Regions from separate parts of the Micromonospora sp. AB353 genome, predicted to be linked through region 1. Evidence: riboswitches for the same ligand, from Rfam matches in the RefSeq annotation. Region 1 holds a riboswitch; the other holds the start of a gene.
The links. Region 1 has a riboswitch for thiamine pyrophosphate ahead of ACPCK6_RS26300 (ECF transporter S component). Riboswitches for the same ligand answer to the same signal wherever they lie in the genome.
Positions count from the first base shown of each region.

Region 1 (5,092 bases):
CCGGCTCAGTGGCCGTAGCCAGCGCGCCGGCCAGACCCGGTTCTACGCCTTCCGCCGGAGCTGACGGACAGGCCCGGCCACAGGCCCGGGCAGACCCTCATCCCGGGCCTGCCCGGGCGAGCGCCTCCTACGCCGCCTCGCCGCTCGCCCGCAGAAATCTTGGAAGATTTCGGCCCCTCTAGGGGCCACTTCGTACCAAGATCTCGCCCGGTCGTGGTTGACCATGAGGTTGGCGGCGACAAAACGGGCAACCTGTTCCGTCAACTTCATGATCAACGAGCCGAGGCGAGGCGAGGCGAGGCGGAGAGCGAGGGGAAGGGGTCAGCCGATCAAGGGGCGGAAGGTGCCCAGGGCGATGCTTGTCGCCAAGGCGGCGCCTGCCAGCAGGGCGGCTCCTACGACCAGCAGCGTGTCCGCGCTCGTGAAGCGCTGGGGACGGGCCACGGTGCGGGGGGTGCCGGCGTCGAAGCCCCGCGCGTCCATCGCCACCGCCAGCCGGGTACCCCGCCGGATCGCGCCCACCAGCAGCGTGAACGCGGTGGACGCGAACAGCCGCAGCTTCGCCACCGGGTTGCGGCCCGCGTCCACGCCGCGCGCCCGGCGGGCCATACTGATCATCCGCCACTCCTGTTCCAGCAGCGGCACCATCCGGAACGCGGCGAGCGCCCCGATGGCGAACCGGGCGGGCGTCTTCGCGTTCTGGATCAGCGCGTCGGCCAGGTCCGTCGGGTCGGTGGTGGCGAACACGACGATGCCGGGTAGCGCCACCGCGAACATGCGCAGCACCAGCCCGAGCGCGGTCATCAGCACGCCCTGGGTGACCAGGATCGGCCCGGCCTGGAGCAGCACCGGGCCAGAGCGGTCGGCGGCGAACAGCACCAGCGTGACGAGGATGCCGACGGCGCCGGCGAGCAGCGGCCAGGCCCGGCGGGCCAGCACCCGGTAGCGGACACCGAACAGCGGCAGCACCGCGAGTTCGACGGCGATGGCGATGGCCGGGGCCACCGGGTCGAGCGTCGCCACCAGGATCAGCGTGAAGACCACAGCGGCGGCCAGCTTCGCCACCGGGTTGCGCCGGGCCAGCGGGGCGCCGGGTGCGGCGACCGGTTCGAGGCCGATCACGCGACCACCCCGTCGGGGGAGCGGTGCAGGGTGAGCGTCCGGTCGGCCAGCGCGGCGACGAAGTCCTCGTCGTGGGTCACCGTGACCACGCCGTGCCCGGCGTCGCGCAGCTCGGCGAGCAGGTCGACCAGCTCCAGCCAGGTCCGCCGGTCCTGGCCGAACGTGGGCTCGTCGCAGATCAGCAGCCGGGGCGCGGTGGCCAGCGCCGTCGCCACGCTCAGCCGCCGCGCCTCCCCACCCGAGAGGGTGTACGGGTTGGCGCCGGCCAGCCGGTCCAGTCGCAACCGGTGCAGCAGCTCGTCGACGGTGGCGGTGACCGCCGGCTCGGGCCGGCCGGTGCGGCGCGGGCCGAGCGCCAGCTCGTCGCGCACCGTGGCGGTGACGAACTGGTGCTCCGGGTCCTGGAAGACCGAACCGATCCGGCGTACCAGCGCGGGTGCCCGCCAGCGGTGCGGGGGAGTGCGCGCGTCCCGCCCGGCGAGTTCCGCCGACGCGGTGACGGTGCCCGTGCCGGGTTTCAGCAGGCCGCCCAGGAGCAGCGCCAGTGTGGACTTGCCGGCCCCGTTGGGGCCGAGGACGGCGAGCGCCTCGCCGGCGCGTACCCGAAGATCGGTGGGGTTCAGCCGGGGTGGCAGGCCGAGCCGCTCCGCGGTGAGCAGCGCGTCGCCGGGCGGCGTGGTGGCGTGCCGGGGCGGCGCGACGTGGCCGGGTACCCAGACCCCGGCGCCGGCCAGCGCGTCGCCGTGCGCGGCGAACACCGCGTCGGGTGGCCCGTCGGCGCGGACCCCGCCGCCGGGTTCCAGCACCACGACGCGGTCGACCAGCGGCAGCGCCTCGGTGACCCGGTGCTCGACCAGGACCATCGTGGTGTCCCGGTCGAGCGCGTTCGCGACGGCCCGGCGGATCAGGGTGGCACCGGCCGGGTCGAGGTTGGCGGTGGGCTCGTCGAGCAGCAGCAGCCCGGGGCGCAGCGCGAGCGTGCCGGCCAGCGCGAGCCGCTGCTGCTCGCCACCGCTGAGCGCGGCGGTGGGGCGGTCCCTGTCGTACGGGAAGCCGACCCGGCGCAGCGCCTCGTCGACGCGGGGCCAGATCTCCCCGGCGGGTACGCCCCGGTTCTCCAGCCCGAACGCCACGTCGTCACCGGAGCGGGCCATGACGAGCTGGGTCTCCGGATCCTGGAAGACGATGCCGACGCGCTCGCGGGCCTTGCGCGGGTCCAGCCCGTCGATCTCGACGGTGCCCTCCTGCTCGCCGGAATCCTCCGGCAGCAGCCCGGCCAGCGCCGCCAGCAACGTGCTCTTCCCGGCCCCGGAGGGCCCGAGCAGCAGCACCCGCTCGCCGCTCTCCACCCGCAGATCCACCCCGCGCAGAGCCCAGCGTTTCCGTCCCCCGTGCCGCCACCCGAACCCCCGCAGCACCACAGCGCTCACCGCCCACCCACCCCCTCTTCTCCGTCGATCATGAGGTTGACGGCGATGACGGGTGCCGAAACGGCCGCCAACTTCATGATCAACACGATGGAGGGCGTCAGACCAGGGCGCGGTCGCGGCCGGCGGGGAAGCGGTCCAGGACGCCGGTGTTCGCCAGCGCGCGCGTGAGGGCCACCGCGCCCAGGCCGGCCACCAGCAGGCAACTGAGCACACCGAACGCGATGTACGGCAGCCGGAACGTCGTCCAGCTCGTGCCGGGGTACCAGTAGAGGGCGTCGAACAGCGTGGCGAAGAGGCCGCCGCACGCACCGGCGAGCGCCGCCGTGAGCGGCCGGTAGAGGCGGTACCGGGTGGCCGCGAAGACCGCCTCGACGCCCAGGCCCTGCACCGCGCCCTGGAGGATCGCCATCGCACCGTAGGGGGAGCCGAGCAGCACCGACACCGCCGAGGCGACCGTCTCGGTGAGCAGTGCCGCTCCCGGCTTGCGGACGATGAGCGCGCTCAGCACGGCCGGGATGAGCCAGACGCCGTACATGACCGACTGGAGCGGGGCGAAGAAGGCGAACGGTCCGTCGCTGCCCTTCCAGAGGATGTTCCAGAGCTGGAACACGACGCCGAAGGCGACGGCGATGACCGAGGCGACGACGATGTCGACGGTACGCCAGCGGTTGCTGTCGGTACGGTTCACGGTTGGCTCCCAGTTCGTCGAGGTGAACCAGGAGAAGACGCACGCCGCGCCCGGTGGTCACCGGACGGCGACGCGGCTGGAGGTCGACCGAACTCCCTGCGCTGGCATTACCCAGATCAGGTTCGAGGGTCTGCGGGCACCGGCCCGCACTCTCAGCGCTGTGCGCTCCCCTGTCGGATGTGAAGTTGTCTCGTCGCAGACGCTAGCACCGACCACGGCCCGGGGCCCAGCAGGGCGAGTGTCGGTATGGTGGCGATCATGCTGGTGGATGCGCGGGGACTGACGTTCGAGGTACGCGCCGGTGGCCCCGAGGACGGTGACCCGGTCCTGCTGCTGCACGGCTTCCCGCAGCACTCCGGCGAGTGGGATGCGGTCACGCCCGCGCTGCACGCCGCCGGGCTGCGCACGTACGCGCTCGACCAGCGCGGCTACTCGCCCGGCGCGCGCCCGGCCGACGTCGGGGCGTACCGGATTCCGGAGCTGGTGGCCGACGCGGCGGCGGTGCTCGACGCGCTCGGGGTGACTCGCGCCCACGTGGTCGGCCACGACTGGGGCGCGATCGTGGCGTGGGGCCTCGCGGCGGCGCACCCGGAGCGGGTGCGGACGCTGACCGCGGTGTCGGTGCCGCACCCGGCCGCGATGGGCCACGCGCTCGCCACCGACCCCCGGCAGAAGGTCAAGTCCGCGTACATCGCGTTGTTCCGCAAGCCCGGTACGGCGGAGAAGGTGCTACTGGCGTGGAACGGCGCCACGCTGCGCAAGCTGCTGAGCGGCGTGGGCGACGCCGGTACGGTGGCGCGCTACGCCGAGCCGATGCGTGAGCCGGGCGCGTTGACGGCGGCGCTGAACTGGTATCGCGCGATGACCGGTGCGGACATGAAGGCGGTCACCCCGGTCGGGGTGCCGACGACGTTCGTGTGGAGCGACAAGGACGTGGCGATCGGCCGGACGGCGGCGCAGGCGTGCGCCGCGCACGTCACCGGTGACTACCGGTTCCTGGAGCTGTCCGGGGTCAGCCACTGGATCCCGGACGAGGCGCCCGGCCCGCTGGCCGAGGCGATCCTCGCCCGGTGCGCAGGAACGGAGGAGGCATGACGGTGAGCGCCGAGGCGTACCTGGCGGTGGTGACCGAGACGATCGCCCGGGTGGCCGCCGCGCAGCGGCGCAACGTGGCCGACGCGGCCGACCTGATCGCGGCGGCGCTGCGCGCCGACGGTGTGGTGCACGCGTTCGGCACCGGGCACTCCGAGGCGCTGGCCATGGAGATCGCCGGGCGGGCCGGCGGGCTGGTGCCCACCAACCGGATCGCGCTGCGGGACCTGGTGCTGATCGGCGGCGATCCGGCCGACGTGCTCGGCCCGAAGCTGGAACGCGATCCGGCGGTGGCGCACCGCCTCTACGAGCTGGCACCCATCCGGCCGCAGGACGTGTTCGTGCTGGCCTCGAACTCGGGCGTGAACGGCGCGATGGTCGAGTTCGCGTCCATCGTGAAGGAACGCGGGCACGGCCTGGTGGCGATCACTTCGGCGCAGCACTCGGCCCGGATGACCTCGCGGCACCCGTCCGGCCGCAAGCTCGCCGACTTCGCCGACGTGGTGCTGGACAACGGAGCCCCGTACGGCGACGCCACGCTGCCGCTGCCGGGTGGCGGCGCGGTCGGCGCGGTCTCCTCGATCACCGCGGCGCTGCTCGCGCAGCAGATCGTCACCGAGGTGGTGGCCCGGCTGGTCGCGGCGGGGCAGCGCCCGCCGGTCTACCTGTCCGCGAACATCACCGGCGGCGACGAGCACAACGCCGAGCTGGAGGCACGGTACGCGGGCCGGATCCGCCGCGGTTCCTGAACCGGTTTCGT
Region 1 covers NZ_JBMVFV010000096.1:5,354-10,445, forward strand. Annotated here, with positions in the region: gene ACPCK6_RS26285 (hypothetical protein) at 1-64, shown strand, start outside; gene ACPCK6_RS26290 (energy-coupling factor transporter transmembrane component T family protein) at 322-1,122, opposite strand; gene ACPCK6_RS26295 (ABC transporter ATP-binding protein) at 1,119-2,552, opposite strand; gene ACPCK6_RS26300 (ECF transporter S component) at 2,650-3,240, opposite strand; TPP riboswitch at 3,316-3,422, opposite strand; gene ACPCK6_RS26305 (alpha/beta fold hydrolase) at 3,499-4,335, shown strand; gene ACPCK6_RS26310 (sugar isomerase domain-containing protein) at 4,332-5,081, shown strand.

Region 2 (5,092 bases), on a different contig from region 1:
ACCACGGTGCCCGGGGCGCCCGCCGCTACATCGCCCGCGCGGTCGAGGCGTCGCTGCGCCGCCTCGGTACCGACCACATCGACCTGTACCAGATGCACGAGCCGGACCCGGGCACCCCGATCGACGAGACGCTCGCCGCGCTGGACGACCTGGTGACCGCCGGCAAGGTGCGCTACCTCGGCAACTCCAACTTCGCCGGCTGGCAGATCGCCGACGCCGACTGGACCGCGTCGTCGCAGGGGCGTACCCGGTTCATCTCCGCGCAGAACCACTACTCGCTGGTGGAGCGCGGTGTGGAGGACGAGGTGATCCCCGCCTGCGAGCGGTTCGGCCTCGGCATGCTGCCGTTCTTCCCGCTCGCCAACGGGCTACTCACCGGCAAGTACAAGCGCGGCGAGGCGCCCCCGGCGGGCAGCCGCCTGGCCGGTGGCGGCCGGTACGCCGAACGGCTGGCCGCCGCGCGCTGGGACGTCATCGAGGCGATCGAGGCGTACGCGGCCGAGCGCGGCATCACCATGCTGCAGGTGGCCATCGGTGGCCTGGCGGCCCGTCCCGCCGTCACGTCCGTGATCGCCGGCGCCACGACTCCCGAGCAGGTGAGGTTGAACGCCGAGGCCGGGACGTGGCAGCCGTCCGACGAGGACCTGGACGCCCTCGACGCCATCCTCTGACCGTCGCTGACGGGCACCGGCGCGCCCGCCCGCGCGTTGGCTCCGTCCGCGTGTTCGGTCTGCCCGTGTTCGGTGCGCCCGTGTTCGGTGCGCCCGTGTTCGGTGCGCCCGCGCGTCGCAGGTGCGTCCACTCGTCGGCGTGCGAGCGACGGGGCTTGCCCCACGCGGCGGGCGTGCGCCCACCGTGGCCGCCCGCGCGCGGAGGCACCCATGGCGTTCCACCCATCGTCAGCGCTGCCTCTGAGTGGAACGGTATGGGTGTCAAGAGGGCCTTGAGACACCCATGACGTTCCACTCGTCGGCAGATCCAGTCGCGAGTGGAACGCCATGGGTGTCTGCGGGTGGTCTTCTGACGCCCGTGGTGTACCGGGCGACCCCTGGCAGGTGGCGAACCGGGCGGCACGGCGGGTGGCGGGTGGCGAACCGGGCGGCACGGCGGGTGGCGGGTGGCGAACCGGGCGGCACGGCGGGTGGCGGGTGGCGAACCGGGCGGCACGGCGGGTGGCGGGTGGCAGGTGGCGAACCGGCGGGCCGGGGCGAGGCTGGTGGCGTGCGGGCGCGGATCAGTGGTCTGCTGCGGTGGCGCGACGTTCTGCCAGGGCCTGGCGGACCAGGGCGACTGTGGCGTCGGGGCGGCGTAGCACGTCGTCGGCGGTGAACCGGAGCACGACCCACCCGGCCGCGCGGAGCGCGTTCAGGCGCCCCACGTCCCGCCGGAAGTGCGCCCGTTCGCGGTGGTGGTCGCCGTCGTACTCGACCGCGAGGCGGAGCGCCGGCCAGGCCAGGTCCACCCGGGCCACGAAACGTCCGCCGGCGCGTACCTCGTGCTGAGCGGTGAGCGGGCCGAGGCCGGCGTCGAGCAGGAGCAGTCGCATCCGTGTCTCCATCGGGGACTCGCTCAGCGGCTCGGCCAGCGCCAGCACCTCCCGCAGCAGCGACAGACCTGGCCACCCGGCTCGGGCCGCTGCGAAGTCGCGCAGACCCGGTAGCCGTACCAGCCGGCGGTGAAGTAGCGCGTCGACGGCGACGAGCGCCTCGACGCGGCTGCCGTGGCGGCCCAGGTCGAACGCGGTGCGCAGCGGGGTGGTGACCGGCAGCCCGCCGACGAGGGTGCGGTCCCGCGCCGCCAGCGGTGACCGGACCACGCGCAACCGCGGATGGGGGCGCAGTCGAGCAGCAGTCGGCAGCACCACGGTCACCGGCGCGTCGCGGGTGAGTACGTCCACGCCGAACAACCAGGCGGCGCTGCGCCCGGCAAGCACGGCATCCGGCGGCAGGCGCAACGACACCGCCTCGCACCACATCCCGTGGTCGCCGGCGCGGTATCCGTCCCGGTGCACGTACACGTCCGGCAGCAGGCGGATCCACGTCGGCCCGCGCAGCATCGTCCAGGTGAGCAGCCCATCGGAGACGGCACTGCTGCCCCGGAACGGCAGGACCGCCAGGCGGCGCGGAACGCGGGCGGGAACGGACATTCGGGCAGCGTGTCGTGATGGGACGGTCACCCGCTGTCCCGGTACGCCATGTGAACGGTTCCTGGGAAAAACCTCACCCGGGCTTCCGTACGGGCGGGAGGCGTCGTACGGTAGGCCGCAAGTGACCCACGGGAGCCCGGTGCGGACCGGGCTGAGAGGGGGGCTGGGAGCCCCCGACCGTCGAACCTGATCCGGGTAATGCCGGCGCAGGGAGGAGCGTTGCCGTGCTGTCCCTGGGACGACTGCATCTCATCACCGACACCCGGCCGGGGCGTGACCCGCTCGCCGTGCTGCGTGCCGCCCTGCCCGTGGCGGGCGCCGACCTCGTCGTGCAGGTGCGCGTGGAGGACGACGCCACTGACCGGGAGGCGTACGAGCTGGCGTGCCGGGTGACCGAGGCGTGCCGGCCGTACGGCGCACAGTGCCTGGTCAACGACCGGCTGCACGTAGCGCTCGCGGTGGACGCCGCCGGGGGCCACGTCGGCGCGGACGACCTGCCGGTCGCCGCCGCCCGCCGGGTACTCGGCCCGGACGCCGTGCTCGGCGCGACCGCCCGCGAGCCGGCCGGCGCCCGCGCGGCGGTGGACGCGGGCGCGAGCTACCTGGGCGTGGGCCCGTGCCACGCCACCACCACCAAGCCCGGCCTGCCGGATCCGATCGGCCCTGACGGGGTGCGGGCGGTCGCCGAGGCGGTGACCGTGCCGGTGATCGCGATCGGCGGGGTGACCGCCGCGAGCGTGCCGGCGTTGCGGGCGGCCGGGGCGTACGGGGTGGCGGTGGTCGGCGCGCTCAGCCTGGCCGCCGATCCCGCGCACGCCACGGCTGAGCTGCTGCGGGCCCTGACGTGTTAAAAGGGGGCCCTTCCTCTACCGGAGGCGTTAATAGGGGGCCCTTCCTTACCGATGTGGCGGTGGTGGGGGGCGGGCCGATCGGGTGGGCGATCGCGTGGCGATGTGCGCAGCGCGGACTGCGTGTGGTGGTGCACGACGACCGGCCCGGGTCGGGCGCCTCGTCGGTGGCCGCCGGGATGCTGTCGCCGGTCGCCGAGGCGTACTTCGGTGAGCACGAGCTGACCGCCCTGCTCGTCGAGTCCGCCGCACGCTGGCCCGGCTTCGCGGCCGAGCTGACCGGGGCGAGCGGCGTCGACCTCGGCTACCGCACCGAGGGCACGCTCGTCGTCGGGCTCACCGCCGACGACCTGGCCGAGGCGGGGCGGCTGTGGTCGTACCAACGGGGTCTGGGACTGCCGATCACGTCGCTGCGCCCGTCGGAGCTGCGCGACCGCGAACCGGCGCTGTCGCCGCGCGTGCGCGGCGGCGCTGTCGCCCCCGGCGACCACCAGGTCGACCCGCGGCGGCTGGTCACCGCGTTGCGCACCGCTGCGGAACGCGTGGGAGTGGAGCTGCGCCCGGCCCGCGTCGGCGCGCTGTCCGAGGTGGACGCGAGGTTCACTGTGGTCGCGGCGGGCTGCGGCGCGGCGGCGCTGACCGGCCTGCCGGTCCGCCCGGTCAAGGGCCAGGTGCTGCGGCTGCGCGCGCCGGGTGGCGGTCCGCCGGGCTTCCGGCACGTGATCCGGGGGTACGCGGACAGCGAGTCGGTCTACCTGGTGCCCCGGGACAGCGGTGAGGTAGTGGTCGGGGCGACTGTGGAGGAGCGCGCGGACACCGCTGTCACCGCCGGTGGCGTGCTGACACTGCTGCGCGCCGCCGCCGAGCTGGTGCCGGAACTCGTCGAGTACGAGCTGGTGGAAGCAGTCGCCGGGCTGCGCCCCGGTACGCCCGACAACGCGCCGATCATCGGGCCGCTGCCCGGGCAGCCGGGCGTGCTCGCGGCGACCGGGCACCACCGGCACGGCATCGTTCTCACCCCGGTCACCGCCGACCTGGTCACCGAGCTGATCGTCACCGGCGAGCCGGATCCCGCGCTCGCCCCCTTCACCCCGGACCGCTTCGGGAAGGAGCACACGTGGAACTGATCGTCAACGGCACCGGCCGGACGCTGCCCGAGGGTGTCACCGTCGCCGAGGTGGTCCGCACCGTCACGGACCGGGAGCGCGGGCTCGCGGTGGCGGTGAACGGCGAGGTGGTGCCGCGCGGCGGCTGGTCGGCGAGCGTCCTGCGCGACGGCGACCGGGTCGAGGTGCTCAGCGCCACCCAGGGCGGGTGAACGGCATGTCCACACTGGAGATCGGTGGGGTCACGTTCGGCTCGCGGCTCATCCTCGGCACCGGTGGCGCGGCGAACCTGCACGTGCTGGAGCAGGCGATCCGGGCCTCCGGCACCGAGCTGGTGACGGTGGCGCTGCGCCGGGTGGACACCACGCCCGGCGGGTCGGGCGGCCTGCTCGATCTGGTGGAGCGGTGCGACGTACGGCTGCTGCCGAACACGGCCGGCTGCCGTACCGCCGTGGAGGCGGTGAAGACGGCGCACCTGGCCCGGGAGGCGTTCGACACCGACTGGGTGAAGCTGGAGGTGATCGGCGACGAGCGCACGCTCCTGCCCGACGGGGTGGAGCTGCTGCGCGCCGCCGAGGAACTGGTGGCCGACGGGTTCACCGTGCTGCCGTACACCTCTGATGATCCGGTGCTGGCCCGGCGGCTGGCCGACGTGGGCTGCGCGGCGGTGATGCCGGCCGGGTCGCCGATCGGTTCCGGGCTGGGCATCGGCAACCCGCACCACATCCGGCTGATCCGGGCGGCGGTGGACGTGCCGGTGGTGCTGGACGCGGGCATCGGCACCGCCTCGGATGCGGCGCTGGCGATGGAGTTGGGCTGCGACGCGGTGCTGCTGGCGAGCGCCGTGACCCGGGCCGCCGACCCGGTGGCGATGGCCACGGCCATGCGGTACGCGGTCGAGGCCGGCCGCCTGGCGTACGGCGCGGGCCGCATCACCCGCCGCTTCCACGCCTTGCCGTCCACCCCCGACGACGGACGGCCCGACCTGTGAC
Region 2 covers NZ_JBMVFV010000041.1:37,542-42,633, forward strand. Annotated here, with positions in the region: gene ACPCK6_RS18085 (aldo/keto reductase) at 1-671, shown strand, start outside; gene ACPCK6_RS18090 (DUF559 domain-containing protein) at 1,235-2,146, opposite strand; TPP riboswitch at 2,265-2,376, shown strand; gene thiE (thiamine phosphate synthase) at 2,371-2,997, shown strand; gene thiO (glycine oxidase ThiO) at 2,991-4,121, shown strand; gene thiS (sulfur carrier protein ThiS) at 4,112-4,312, shown strand; gene ACPCK6_RS18110 (thiazole synthase) at 4,318-5,091, shown strand.
Region 2: it holds a riboswitch for thiamine pyrophosphate, as region 1 does, so the genes downstream of both, thiE (thiamine phosphate synthase) here and ACPCK6_RS26300 (ECF transporter S component) in region 1, are expected to answer to the same signal.